One region of the Oceanobacillus phoenicis genome, then DNA from elsewhere that is predicted to be linked to it. Evidence: a T-box and tRNA genes for the amino acid it is inferred to sense, from the RefSeq annotation. Region 1 holds a T-box; the other holds one or more tRNA genes.
What was found. A T-box is a leader RNA that pairs with one kind of tRNA and senses whether it is charged. The one in region 1 lies ahead of tyrS (tyrosine--tRNA ligase), so its partner is inferred to be a tRNA-Tyr.
Positions count from the first base shown of each region.

Region 2: it has a tRNA-Tyr gene. The T-box ahead of tyrS (tyrosine--tRNA ligase) is inferred to sense a tRNA for this amino acid. The anticodon was not compared.

Region 1 is NZ_JBDFME010000001.1:2,277,809-2,285,572, forward strand. Features, by position in the region: gene ABC346_RS11260 (transglycosylase domain-containing protein) at 1-1,066, opposite strand, end outside; T-box leader at 1,186-1,389, shown strand; gene tyrS (tyrosine--tRNA ligase) at 1,447-2,724, shown strand; gene ABC346_RS11270 (AMP-binding protein) at 3,077-4,720, shown strand; gene ABC346_RS11275 (GntP family permease) at 4,836-6,197, opposite strand; gene dgoD (galactonate dehydratase) at 6,238-7,386, opposite strand; gene ABC346_RS11285 (bifunctional 4-hydroxy-2-oxoglutarate aldolase/2-dehydro-3-deoxy-phosphogluconate aldolase) at 7,402-7,764, opposite strand, start outside.
Region 2 is NZ_JBDFME010000001.1:473,102-480,865, forward strand. Features, by position in the region: gene ABC346_RS02530 (phosphomevalonate kinase) at 1-30, opposite strand, end outside; gene mvaD (diphosphomevalonate decarboxylase) at 43-1,017, opposite strand; gene mvk (mevalonate kinase) at 1,039-2,007, opposite strand; gene ABC346_RS02545 (hydroxymethylglutaryl-CoA reductase, degradative) at 2,004-3,293, opposite strand; tRNA gene ABC346_RS02550 (tRNA-Lys) at 3,534-3,606, opposite strand; tRNA gene ABC346_RS02555 (tRNA-Gln) at 3,681-3,755, opposite strand; tRNA gene ABC346_RS02560 (tRNA-Tyr) at 3,766-3,849, opposite strand; tRNA gene ABC346_RS02565 (tRNA-Thr) at 3,898-3,973, opposite strand; tRNA gene ABC346_RS02570 (tRNA-Val) at 4,089-4,164, opposite strand; tRNA gene ABC346_RS02575 (tRNA-Glu) at 4,172-4,246, opposite strand; gene fabI (enoyl-ACP reductase FabI) at 4,508-5,284, shown strand; gene ABC346_RS02585 (aldehyde dehydrogenase family protein) at 5,411-6,838, shown strand; gene ABC346_RS02590 (metal ABC transporter solute-binding protein, Zn/Mn family) at 7,151-7,764, shown strand, end outside.

The DNA of each region.
Region 1 (7,764 bases):
ATTCAGCTTCTAGATTTTCATCTTCATCTAGATCTTCTTTTGTAATATCATCTTGCTTCATTAAAACATCTTTAATAATATCTTTTGCACGTTTTTCAACCTCAAATGTAAGGTATGGATATTGATCTACAATTGACGGTTTCCCTTTGGTAAAATCTTGTGCAATATCATATTCTAACGCTTCGTTCAGCTCTTCATCTGTTATGTAATCCATATCATGCATACGATTTAAAACGGTTTTCATTCGATTTATTCCAGGTTGCAAGCCATTTTCATCTTTTAATTCACCACCATTTAAAAATGGCGTATAAACAGTAGGACTTTGTGGTAATCCGGCTAGATAAGCTGCTTGTGGAAGTGTGAGCTTATTCGCATCCACACCAAAAATACCTTGAGAAGCTGTTTGGATACCTGCAATATTAAGACCAGAAGAATTGCGACCATACGGAATAATATTTAAATAAGCTTCCATAATTTCATCTTTCTCGAAGAATTGTTCTAATCGCATGGCAAGCAATATTTCCTTCGCTTTTCGTTCAAACGAAACTTCATTGGTTAGAATTTGGTTTTTAATTAACTGCTGAGTTAATGTACTACCTCCAGTTTGTATGGAAGAGTTGGTTAATTCTTGTACCATAGCTCGTAAGATTGCTTTTGGGACAACACCATCGTGCTCCATAAAGTATTCATCTTCTGTAGCAATAACTGCATCAATTAAAACGGGTGATACGTTATCTAACGTTGTCTCTTGTCGATAAAGGTCAGCACGTATATCTCCTGCATACTCTTCACCAGCAAAATAAATACTTGATGTTTCTGAGTAATTGTATATGTCCATAGCCATAGATTCTTTATCTCGAATAGGTTCATCTTTTACTAGTGAGGCGAAGTAACCTAAACCGATACCTCCAACTAAAAAGAATCCAATGAACATGATCACGCAGACAAACAAGATTATATTCCAAACAATATCATATGTAATTCTAGAAGTTCGTTGGATGATACCTTCATGCCACCAACGCTTTAATGTATCCCAAAAACGTAGTAGTTTTTCTTTCATATTCATGTTAAACCTCCTAAATTCTCTAAACTATTATAGCATATGACAAATTTTTGTAGGGGAAGTTTATTAAAATTGTTGCATTCACATTATGATTATGCTATGAATAGTATCATACAATAAAGTTATATACGAAGAAGGATCGAAGTAGCTATGCAAATCACTATTGAAGAGAACTGACGGGTGGTGTGAGTCAGTATATATTTGCAGGTGAATTACAATCTGGAGTAGTTCTCTTTGTTAGAGATCGGTGGAAACATCGTTAACAATTCCAAGTGGCTGATAATCCAGCAACAAGGGTGGTACCGCGAATACAACTCGTCCCTTCCATTTTAGGAAGAGACGAGTTTTTTATTTGAAAAATATAAATTTTGGAGTGAGATTACATGGATATTTTACAAGATTTAGAAAGCAGAGGTTTGATTCATCAAACCACAGATCGCAAAGGATTAGAAAAACATTTGCAAAATAATCAAGTAACATTATATTGTGGATTTGACCCCACAGCAGATAGTTTGCATATTGGACATTTAGTACCTTTAACGATGTTGAGACGATTCCAACAAGCGGGCCATAAACCAATTGCTCTTGTTGGTGGTGGAACAGGGATGATTGGAGATCCTAGCGGCCGCTCGAGTGAAAGAAGTTTAAACGCTCCAGAAGTGGTAAATGGATTTACTTCGAAACTTCAACAGCAAATTGCAAAATTAGTTGATATGGAAAGTAACGCAAGTGGAAATGAGGTAGTAGCACGCAATAATCACGACTGGTTAGGTAAAATGACAATAATTGACTTTCTACGCGATGCAGGTAAGCATTTCGGAATAAATTATATGTTAGCAAAAGAATCTGTATCAGCAAGGATTGAACAAGGTATTACCTTTACAGAATTCAGCTATATGATTTTACAATCATTAGACTACTTAAAACTATATGAAGAAGAAAATTGTACTTTACAAATTGGTGGTAGTGATCAGTGGGGGAATATCACTGCAGGTATGGAACTTATCCGTCGTTCCCGTGAAAACCATGATGAGAATATTGAAGTATTCGGTTTGACAGTGCCACTAATAACAAAAGCGGATGGTACTAAATTTGGTAAAACTGCTGGTAATGCAATATGGCTTGATGCAACAAAAACTTCACCATACGAGTTTTATCAATTTTGGATTAATACGGATGACCGTGACGTTATTCGCTTTATTCGCTACTTTACATTCTTATCTGTAGAAGAAATTGCTGAACTTGAAAAAGAAGTAGAAACACAACCTGAAAAACGGGTTGCTCAGAAACGTTTAGCAGAAGTAATGACGAAAACCGTTCATGATGAAGCTGCATTAGAACAAGCAAAACGTATTACAGATGCGTTGTTTAGCGGTGACATTAAACAGTTAAACGTCGAAGAGGTAGAACAAGCGTTTAAAGATGTACCAAATCATATTATTACCCGTGAACCTGTTGGTTTAATTGATTTACTTGTCGATGCGAAAATATCTTCATCAAAACGACAAGCACGTGAAGATGTAAAAAATGGGGCAATTTACATTAATGGTGACCGTGTACAGGAAATGGATTACCATGTGGATGAAAAAGATCATTTAGGCAATAAATTCACTGTCATTCGTCGTGGGAAGAAAAAGTATTTCCTTATTCAAGTACAATAGAATAAATTAATATAGAAGGACGGGACACATAACAATGTCACTCATACGAGTATATTTTTGTCTCGTCTATATTTTTTACGTTAGAATTATAGTAGCAATCGGATTTCATTAATATCTTAATTTATGAAATTGGTACGATTGGTTTATTATATTGTTCCTAAATGAACAGATGATAATTATGATATTTCAGAAAATTCATTGGATACATCCATGATCTATGATAAAATAATTAACAAGTTTATTAATTGAATTTGAGAAGGGAATGCCATAAAATTGTAAGCGTTTTCTAAAGAGATCAATAACAATACAAACGTGATTGCTAATATGATGGAATAAAAAGGGAGAAGATGCTATGACGGAACTAATTCATAAAACAGTAGGGCAATTATTACAAGACAGAGCTGACGAAATGCCAGGACAAGAAGCAGTTGTATATTCAGATCGTGGCTTACGTTACACATATAAAGAATTTAATCATCTATGTGAGCAAGTGGCAAGAGGAATAATGGCTTTATCGATTGGGAAAGGAGAGCACGTAGCTGTGTGGGGTACAAATACTCCTGAATGGTTAACTCTTCAATATGCAACCGGGAAAATGGGCGCAGTCCTTGTTACGGTAAACACGAGCTACCGTGCAAATGAATTAGAATATTTACTTAAGCAATCTGACTCTACCACTATATTTTTGATAGAAAATTATCGGAATCACTCTTATATCGATACTTTATATGAAATTTGTCCAGAATTATATGATTCAAAACCGGGTGAATTGAAATCTGAACGACTACCATTATTAAGAAATGTTGTAATTATGGGAGAAAGAAGTTATCCAGGTGCTTTTCATTGGAATGATATCATTGAGAAGGCAGAAGAAATTACATATGAGGAACTAATTACTCAATCTCAAAATCTTGATCCAAATGATGTCATTAATATGCAATATACGTCAGGGACAACAGGGTTTCCAAAAGGCGTGATGCTAACACATAGTAATCTCACAAATAACGGCTATAATATAGCTTCCTGTATGAGATTGACCGCAGAAGATCGATTATGTATTCCTGTGCCATTTTTTCATTGTTTTGGATGTGTTATTGGTACATTAGCAGCGGTTAGTGTAGGGGCAACTATGATCCCTATACAAGAATTTGAACCAGAACAAGTCTTACAAACGGTGGAGATGGAAAATGTCACAGCACTTCATGGTGTGCCAACAATGTTCATCGCAGAATTAAATCATCCAAACTTTGAACAATACAATTTGAGTACATTGCGAACGGGTGTGATGGCGGGAGCTAATTGTCCGGTGGAAGTAATGAAAAATGTAATGGATAAAATGAACATGTCAGAAATAACCATTTGTTACGGACAAACGGAATCCTCACCAGTAATTACACAAACAAGAACAAACGATCCGATCGAGTTGAGAGTTGAATCAGTCGGAAAAGCATTACCGAATGTGGAAGTGAAAATTATAGATCCAGCTACAAACGAGGAACTACCACGTTATACACAAGGGGAGCTGTGCACAAGAGGATATCACGTGATGAAAGGTTACTATAAAAATCTCGAAGCGACTCAACGAACAATAGATGAAGATGGATGGTTACATACTGGTGATCTCGCAGTAATGGATGAAAATGGTTATTGTAAAATAACTGGAAGATTAAAAGATATGATTATTCGAGGTGGAGAAAATATCTATCCTCGTGAAATTGAAGAATTTTTATACAAGCATTCTAAAATTCTAGATGCACAAGTAGTTGGTGTACCAGATGAAAAATTTGGTGAAGAAGTTCATGCTTGGATTATCTTAAAAGAAGGTGAGACTAGTTCACCAGATGAAATAAGAGAGTTTTGTAATGGACAAATTTCCAAACATAAAATTCCTAAGCAAATATTTATTACAGATGAGTATCCAATGACAGCTTCAGGTAAGATTCAAAAGTTTAAGTTACGAGAAAAGTCGTTGAAGGAAGTTGAAAGAAACATATAAAAATAGCACAGTTAAATTACTACTAATTACATCTGAAAGTAAGTAGAGGTTGGGATGATCCGTCAATTAATAAGATTGATTGTTCTATTCCAACCTCTATTACTATTCTTATATGTTAGACAAAGAAGCTTAATGCAAATACAACTGCAAATCCAACAAATCCGATGATAGTTTCCATTACTGTCCATGTTTGTAGTGTTTGCTTTTCTGTCATTCCGAAAAATCTATTAACTAACCAGAATCCAGAATCATTTACATGTGAAAACACAGTAGCACCACTCGCTATAGATATTACAATTAATCCTAACATAGGTTCAGAGACTTCCATCATACTAATAATTGGCGACATTAACCCTGCAGCAGTAATCATTGCAACTGTAGCAGAACCTTGGGCTATACGCACAAATGTAGAAATGATGAACGCTGCCAATACTAAAGGAAGGTTTGATGTTGCTAACATATTACCTAAGACATCACCAACACCACTATCAATTAGTGTTTGTTTAAAAACTCCTCCTGCACCAGTAATAAGAATGATAATACCGGCAGGTTCTAATGATTTTGTAGCAATATTTTGTACTTCTTCTTTTGTATATCCTCTTTTCGTACCCAAAATATAGAAGGTTAATAGGGTGGATATAGTTAAAGCGATAAATGGATGTCCGATAAATGTAAGGAATGAATGTATAAACGTTCCTTCTTCTAATATTAACCCAAATACAGTGTTAATAAGGATTAAAATGAGTGGAATTAATATTAATAGACATACAGTTTTAAAGCTTGGTAATTCACGATTCGTTTTTTCTACCTCTTTTTCAAGGTATTCTTTATCAACGATATATTTGGGAACATCTAAATGAATTTTTTTGGAAATATATTTACCAAAAATAGGTCCCGCTATAATCATCGCTGGTAAACCTGCTAAAGCTCCAAATAAAATTACCCATCCTAGATCAGCATTTATAATGGAAGCGACCGAAATAGGTCCTGGAGTAGGCGGTATGAAACTATGAGTAACAGCTAGTCCTGCTAGTAAAGGAATACCGAAATATAATAATGATTTTTTCGTTTTTTGGGCAAGGCTGTACACAATTGGGATTAAGATTACCAAGGCAACATCTAGAAAAACGGGGATTGCTACAATAAACCCTGTTAAACCAAGCGCCCATTGAACTTTTCCATCACCAAATTTATTTACCAAAGTCAATGCTAAACGTTCTGCCCCTCCTGAAACACGGAGCATTTCTCCGAACATAGCTCCTAAACCAACTACCACTGCAATAAAACCTAGGGTTCCTCCCATACCTTCTTCCATAGTAGCTACAAGATCATTTAAATCCATACCAGATAAGATACCTATAAAAATACTAGAAATAAGTAATGCAACAAAAGCTTGAAGCTTTGACCGCATAACCAAGAATAGCAACAGCGCTATACCTAGTATTGTTACCAGAATTAACATAGTAGTGTTTGACACAAGTAATCCCCCTTTATAATTAAAAATTTAAATAATAAATTTACCATTCTGCAATCGAGCCGTCTTTGTGTCTCCAAATTGGATTACGCCAGTTCTCTGTATCGTTTGCTTTTTCTTTAACATATTCTTCATTTACTTCAATACCTAATCCAGGTCCATCAGGAATTTTGACATAGCCATTTTCATAGGTGAAAACGTCTTTATCAACAATATAGTCTAGTAAATCGTTTCCTACGTTATAATGTATTCCTAGACTTTGCTCTTGAATAAACGCATTATGCGAAGTTGCGTCAACTTGCAGACATGCAGCGAGAGCAATCGGTCCTAATGGGCAATGCGGAGCTACTGCAACGTCATAAGCTTCTGCCATTGAAAAGATTTTTTTAGCTTCTGTTATTCCACCTGCATGTGATAGATCGGGCTGGATTATGTCTACATATCCATCTGATAATAGCTGTTTGAAATCCCAGCGAGAGAACATTCTTTCACCAGTTGCAATCGGTGTAGTTACATGATTAGCGATTTCTCTTAATGCTTCATTATTTTCTGGGAGAACGGGTTCCTCGATAAACATTGGTCTAAACTGCTCTATTTCTTTTGCTAAAATTTTAGCCATCGGTTTATGCACACGACCATGAAAATCAATTCCAATTCCAATATAAGGGCCTACTGATTCTCGTACAGCTGCAATTCTTTCTACAACAGCATCAATCTTTTGATGGGAGTCAATATATTGTAGTTCTTCCGTCCCGTTCATTTTTATTGCTTGAAAACCTCTATCTACTACTTCTTTTGCTGCTGCTCCAACATCTGAAGGTCTGTCTCCGCCAATCCAAGAATATACTTTTATTGAATCTCTACATGCTCCACCTAGTAACTGGTGGATCGGTGCATTGAATGATTTCCCTTTAATATCCCATAATGCTTGGTCAATTCCAGCGATAGCACTCATTAAAATTGGACCACCTCGATAAAATCCAGAGCGATACATTAAATTCCAATGGTCTTCAATACGATGGGGATCCTTACCTATCAAATTTTCCATCAGTTCTATAACTGCTGTTTTTACTGTAGCTGCTCGACCTTCAATAACTGGTTCTCCCCAACCTACAATTCCCTCATCAGTTTCTATTTTTAAAAATAACCAACGTGGTGGTACTTGATAGATTTTGTAATTTGTTATTTTCATATGATCAGCTCCAATTTATAACGTTTTCATTTTTGATGTAAATTGTTTTGCATTATTTATTACTTGCTCTAAGAATTCATTTGTGACATTTGCTGTGTTAGGGACTAATGAACTGCCTAATCCAACTCCAATTGCACCTTTTTCAATGAATTCGGTTACATTTTCGACATTTACCCCGCCTGTAGGTAGTAGTTTTATATGTGGTAATGGCCCATGAACGTCTTTTACATAATTTGGTCCTAATGAAGATGCTGGAAAAACTTTAACAACATCGGCTCCTGCTTCTACTGCAGATAATATTTCAGTAGGAGTAAAAGCAGCAGGTATACTAATGACGCCGTACCTTTTTGTTGCTTTAATCGTTTCAACATCCAATGT
Region 2 (7,764 bases), 1.8 Mb from region 1:
CGCTTTAACGGTAATTTGTTTCTTACTCAACTTGTCCAACCCCTACAAATAACTTATTCCTTTTCCTGGTTTACTAACAATCACTTCTTCTACGCCGGTAATTTGCTGAAGTCTTTGCTTCACTTTCTGTTCATCTTCTGGTAAATATAATACTTTAACATTTGGTCCAGCATCAATGGTGAAGTAAGCAGGAATTCCTTCTTCTCTCATTTGTTGTACATTTTGCATCACACGCATTGTTGTGTCTTGCCAATACGTAAAAGGAGGATTAGCGCCTAATGTAGTTGCGTGCATTCGCATGCAATTGGCTTCTGCAATATTCCCCGTTTTTTCAAAGTCTTTATCAATTATTGCGGTTTTTATTTCTTCTAAATCCTTTGGTGTTTGTTGTAACCATCCATCATAGAAAGGAGAAGTTTCTACGGTTCTTCGCATGCCATCACGACTGGATACTTTCTTCTCCGTCGCTGAAAGGACAACAGCAGCCACTCTAATATCCCAGTGATCCTTTGAAGCAACAGGTACTGCGTAAGAATCAGATCCATCTTCTCTTTCTCCCATTTGCCATTCGACAAAACCACCAAAAATAGAACGACATGCTGAACCTGAGCCTTGTCGAGTTAATATGGATAGTTCCCGATCATCTAGTTCTAAACCGATTGCTTTCGTACTAGCTGCTGCTAACGCTGCAAATCCTGACGCCGAGGAGGCAAATCCCGCAGCAGTCGGAACATGGTTTAAAGAATGTATTCTAGCATACATATCTTTGCCTGCCATAGTTCTAACTTTATCTAAGAACCCTATCACACGTTTGCTCGCTTCGCCTTCTACAAATTTATCATTCAAGAAAAATTCATCCGAACTTAAATCATCTTGAAAATGAACTGTCGTTACAGTTGAAAACCCATCTAACGTAAGAGATAGGTTACTATTTGTTGGTAATATAATTGGTTCATTTCGCTTTCCCCAATATTTTATCAATGCGATATTTGTATGCGCCTTTGCTGTTGCTTTCATTGAATTACTCCTCAATCTCGTCTAAGACTTACTTTGTTTCTTCAATACAAACGGCCAAACAGAATTAGCACCAAACTTACGAAGTTTTTCCGCTAATTGTTTCGAATGGACTTCATTTTGTGCTAATGCAATTATACAACCACCATTTCCGCCGCCTGTTAATTTCGCACCTAAAGCTCCTTCTTCACGTGCATGGTGAATTAATTTGTTTAATCCAGCATCGCTAACGCCAAGAGCTTCCAGTTCTTTTTGTGCTTCATTCAACAATTGTCCAAGAAATTGCTTACTCGCTTTTTCTAACGCGTCTTTTGCATGATGCGTTAACTCTCCGATGCGCTCGATTTTGGCATGTATTCGTTTTGGCGCCATCTTTAACAGACGAGCTACAGATTCAACAGAGGTGCGGGTATCACCAATTCGGCCTGAGTCAGCTACAATAAAGTGTAAATCTTCACCAAGTTCGATATAATCGACAGGGTTATTTTTTTCAAACCATACCGGTAAATCTGATGTTATTGTAAGCGTATCAAGCCCACTTGGATCACCATGAGCATAGGTTTCTGCTACATTCGCTAAACGCAGTAGCTCTTCTGTTGTATATGTTCGATCGGCATAGTCAAATAAAGAGCGTATAACAGAAATCGCTACTGAAGCACTCGAACCAAGACCTTTACCTGGTGGAATTGAGGAATTAATACGAATAAGTAAGTCCTCATTAGGAATTTCAAGATAAGCTAGTGTCTCATCAACACAATTAGCAATACCCTGAAGATAATCAGGTGCATGTCGTAATGGTCCATGATAAAAAGAACTGTCCACTTTTACCGTACCCGGGACATACTCAATAACGGTTTCTACACCTATTAAAGGAAATGGAATAGCAATCGCTGGTTGTCCGTGTACAACTGCGTGCTCTCCGATTAAAATAAGTTTACTATGAGCTACACCAATAGCTGTTTTCTCTGAGGCTGTTACTTTTTCTAAACTCATTGTTTATACTGTTCCACCAATTCTTTAGCTTTTCCGACACGGATTTCTTTTTGTTCAATTAATTTATTCGCTATCACATCAATCATCTCCCCTGAAGCCCCTCCAGCAATTGCAACAGAACGCGAATGAAGAGCCATATGGCCTTTTTGAATTCCATCAGTTGCTAAAGCTTTCAAAGCACCGAGATTCTGTGCTAAACCGACTGCAACAATTACTTGTGCTAGTTCAGCCGCAGATTTTATATTCATTATTGAAAGAGAAAGTTCTGCTAAAGGATGTACCCTTGTAGCTCCACCAACAATTCCAACAGACATTGGTAACTCAATTTCACCAACCAAATTACCTTCGTTATCTTTAGACCATGTGGTCATCGAACCATATTGGCCATCTTTTGCTGCATATGCATGAGCGCCAGCTTCAACAGCACGCCAATCATTTCCTGTAGCTATGACAATTGGGTCAATGCCATTCATGATACCCTTGTTATGCGTAACAGCACGATATGGATCAGAAGCAGCAAATTCATAGGCATGTATAACACCGTCTCTGACTTCCTCACCAGTGAAATCACCTGTTGCTAAAAGATAAGGCGGAATCACACATTTTGCATTTGCTAGGCTTCGGTCAGCGTAGTTCGACAAAATTCGAAGGTAAACCTTGCCATTAGTTATTTCTTCAACAATAGGAGCAATAGCTTCTACCATAGTGTTAATCATATTTGCTCCCATCGCATCACAAGTATCTACATATATATGCATGATAAGCATCTGCGAGTATGTTGAATCTTCATGATCATTCAGAATACGCACATCGAGGTCTCTCGTACCCCCGCCTCTTTTTACAATACTTGGATAAGCATCATCAGCAGCTCGCATCAACGTATCTTTTTGGTTAAGAACCGCTTCTTTTGCTTCATTGAAGTTAGAACACCCTACAACTTGAATTTGTCCTATCATTAATCTTTCCCGAGACTCGGCTTCAAATCCACCTGCACTTCTAACAATTTTTGCTATGTGGCTTGCAGATGCTACAACTGAAGCTTCTTCAATTGCCATCGGTACTACGTATTCCTTCCCGTTAATCACGAAATTCAATCCCATCGCTAAAGGAAGCTCATAGGTACCTACTACATTTTCTATCATATTATTGGCTGTATCTAAAGATAATGGGTGATTACTCGTGAGACTACTCATCTGCTCATCCGTCAGTTCATGATTATTTTTCAATAATTCGCGTCGTTGTTCTACTGACATATTATAAAAACCTGGAATTCTAGAAGATTTCATTCCTCGCTCATCCTTTAATCTATTGAAATTCATCGAACTAAAAAATTTAATATATCGTTCCCAAATTAAACTATGTAAATTATAACATGAAATATAATGACTTTTCATTTAGAAGTTCCGATATGTGTTAAGTAATGAACTTTCAATTATTTCCTTATCTTCTGTAAAGTTATTTTCATTGTTTTCTCTGTATATAAAAACAAACAGGTCCGACTAATCGTTCCTGTTTGTTCCATGTTATGAGCCATGAAGGATTCGAACCTTCGACCCTCTGATTAAAAGTCAGATGCTCTACCGACTGAGCTAATGGCTCGTATAATATAAAATGAGATATTTCATTAATATAGTTTATAAAAAAGGCATAAAAAAAAGACCTTAATTAAAGTATGGCTGGGCCACCAGGATTCGAACCTGGGGTACACGGGATCAAAACCCGATGCCTTACCGCTTGGCTATGGCCCAACAACAAAAATGGTGGAGGGGGGCAGATTCGAACTGCCGAACCCGAGGGAGCGGATTTACAGTCCGCCGCGTTTAGCCACTTCGCTACCCCTCCGTAGATATTGTTAACCATAAAATAAAGATTATACAATTAAAATTCAAGTGGTGCCGGCCAGAGGACTTGAACCCCCAACCTACTGATTACAAGTCAGTTGCTCTACCAGTTGAGCTAGGCCGGCATTATTAAGATTATAGTATTCAATTATTTTCACGTTTCATGAGCCAACCAAATGAAATAGTATCAAACTTCAATTTATGTTGCAAGAATATATTTCTACATCATATAAAACTTGATGGTGGAGGATGCAGGGCTCGAACCTGCGACCCCCTGCTTGTAAGGCAGGTGCTCTCCCAGCTGAGCTAATCCTCCATAATATTGGTGACCCGTACGGGATTCGAACCCGTGTTACCGCCGTGAAAGGGCGGTGTCTTAACCGCTTGACCAACGGGCCATGATGCTTTTCGACAGCTTTTTGATAGCATGTCTCGCAAACTGACGAATTTTATTATATCGAGTATAACCCAGTTTGTAAAGAGTAAATTGGAAAATTTTTTGGATTTTTTTATTTCACTTAAAAACCGTCTCATTGCTGGAATAATCGCACTTTTCAGCTTCCTTATCCACCTATAAAACAACACTTTTATGTTTTGGTTTCATTACCAGGTACTAATAAGTTATAATAAGTAAATAATGAATCATTTGGAGGTAAACTATGACGAAACTATTAGAAGGTAAAAATATTGTAGTTATGGGGGTTGCGAATGAACGAAGCATCGCCTGGGGAATTACCAAGTCACTGCACAATGCAGGAGCTAATCTAATATTTACAAATAGACAAGAACGTTCTTATCAAAAATTGGTGAAACTACTAGACAAGCATGAAATGAAAGCAACTGCCATTATCTCTTGTGATGTTGCTTCTGATGAAAGTATTCAACAAGCATTTAATGAAGTTGGTGAAAAAGTAGGAGTCATTCATGGCGTAGTTCATTCTGTTGCCTTTGCAAATCGTGATGAATTACAAGGGGAATATGCAAATACATCAAGGGATGGCTTTTTACTCGCTCAAGAAATTAGTGCCTACTCCTTAGTAGCAGTCACGAAGGCAGCTAAAGAATTTATGACTGAAGGTGGTGGAATCGTTACACAAACCTATCTAGGCTCCGAACGCGTTATTCCTGGTTATAATGTGATGGGGGTTGCAAAAGCTTCCCTAGAAGCAAGTGTTCGCTACCTTGCCGAAGACATGGGTAAATACGGTATCCGTGTAAATGCTGTCTCTGCAGGACCGATCCGTACCCTTTCCGCAAAAGGTGTTTCTAACTTTAATGAGAAAGCTAATGTTATTGTAGAGAAAGCTCCATTACGCCGAAATGTTGATCAAGATGAAGTTGGCGATGCAACCTTATTCCTAATTAGTGAAATGGCTCGTGGTATAACTGGAGAAGTCTTACATGTTGATTCTGGCTTCCATATTATTGGTGGATAAAATATAAAAGATTAATAATACCTTCTCATTTTTTGGGAAGGTTTTTTTATGCTTATGTTTATTATCATACACATCGGGAACATTTAATTATGTACAACAATTCAAGACAAAGGAGCTTGATAATATATGTTTAACAATGTAAAACACTTTATTAATGGTGAATGGGTAGAATCCACAGGCAATGAAACAATTGATGTTATAAATCCAGCAACAGAAGAAAAAATGGGTACGATTAGTGCAGGTACAGAAGAAGATTTAGATAAAGCTGTACAAGCTGCTAAAAAAGCATTTCCTTCCTTTTCAAACACTGCAAAGGAAGAAAGAGTCCAATTATTAGAACGTATAGCAGATGAATATGAAAAAAGAAAAGATGAATTTATCAACGTAATTACCCAGGAATTAGGTTCTCCAGTTACTTTTACGGAGCAAACACAATATGAAATGGGTCTTCGTCACTTTAGAGAAACAGCAAAAATATTACGTGACTTTGAGTTCACCGAACAACGTGAAGGATCATTTATTCAGAAAGATGCAATAGGTGTAGCAGGGTTAATTACACCATGGAATTTCCCTACAAATCAATTATCAACAAAACTAGCTAGTGCGATTGCTGCTGGTAGTACAGTAATATTAAAACCAGCATCGCAGACTCCATTTGCTGCAATGCTAGTCGCAGAAGTATTTGAAGCAGCAGGTGTTCCTAAAGGTGTATTTAACCTTGTAAATGGTTCTGGTGGTAAAATCGGTAATGCAATTAGCTCACATCCAGATATTGATTTCGTATCGTTTACTGGTTCGGGCGGAGTCGGAACAAAAATCATGGAAAATGCAGCTCAAGATATTACGAAAGTATCTCTTGAATTAGGTGGTAAATCTCCAATTATTATTTTAGATGATGCAGATGTGAAATATGCTGCCAAAAATGCAATTACAAATATCGCTGCTAACACAGGGCAAGTATGTACTGCAGGAACAAGAGCACTTGTACCAGCTTCCATGCATGATGAGTTCATTGAGGCAGTAAAAGAATTATTACCTGAATTTCCTGTTGGTGACCCGCAAGATAAAAACACCTTTACCGGTCCACAAGTTTCCGAAGAACAGTGGAAAACGGTTCAAGATTATATTCAACAAGGAATCGATAGTGGAGCAACCTTGGTAGCAGGCGGCACTGGTAAACCAGATGGTTTAGAAACAGGATACTATTCTAAACTAACTGTCTTTACGAATGTAAATCGTGATGATACGATCGCTCAAGAAGAAATCTTCGGTCCAGTCCTATCCGTCATTACGTACAATGATTTAGATGAAGCAATTGATATAGCAAATGATACCATCTATGGATTAGCAGGATATGTCGTTGGTGAAAATCCAGAGACATTAACAAAAGCTGCTAAAGGCATAAGAGCTGGTCGAATTACAGTTAATGATGGTAAAGCAGACTTCTCCGCTCCATTTGGTGGATTTGGTCAATCTGGTATTGGCCGCGAATGGGGTGACTACGGGATTGAGGAATTCCTAGAACCAAAAACAATTCTTGGCTTACCTAAATAATATTACGGCAAAAAGGCCCTTGCGCCGCTTGTTGCTGATTCAATTATTTAGTTATTCAGAGCATGCCAATTTTATAAATTGCTATGTTATTAGAGAACCGGTAGATGATTACTACCGGTTTTTTATTTTGCTTTTTTAATAAACTTCTAAAATATAAAAGTAGACCTTGACATATAATCCAAATAGGTGTAAATTTTAAATCGTAACAATTACGATTCGTAATCATTACGTACGTTTTATAATAATGACTACTTTTATACTGATTTGGAATATTAACTTATAATATCTTATTAGAAATTTGGAGGTAACATAGTGAAACGTCTTCTATTTTTATTATTAACAACTCTCATTCTTTTATCTGCATGCCAAAATGAAGATGCTACTAACGGGGATGATGAAAATTCATTAACAATATCCACAACTATCTTCGCCTTAGAAGATTTCATCTCAAAAATTGGCGGTGATTATGTAGATGTAGAAAGTATCTATCCCCCGAACGCAGATGCTCATACATACGAACCTAGCTCTAGAGAAATGGTCGAACTAGCTAAAAATGATGCATTTCTGTACTCCGGTGTTGGTATGGAACCATTTGCTGAAAAAGCAGAGGAAATTTTAGCCGATGAAGATGTAGCAGTCGTTCCTTTAGGGGAAGGTGTGCACTTACGAGGTGAACATAACCACAATCACGGAGATGAAGAAGCATCTCACGAACATGAAAGTGATGACCATGACCATGACCACAATGAAAATTCAGCTTCCATCCACATCGACGGTGTAAATGATCACTATCATTCAGGTGATACCGTTGAATTAGAAGCACATTTAGATGAAGATACAGATGTTGACAACTGGAAGTGGTATTCTCGTACCGATTCTTCCGAGGAATGGGTAGAAGTGGATGGCCAATCAACTTCTCAATATAA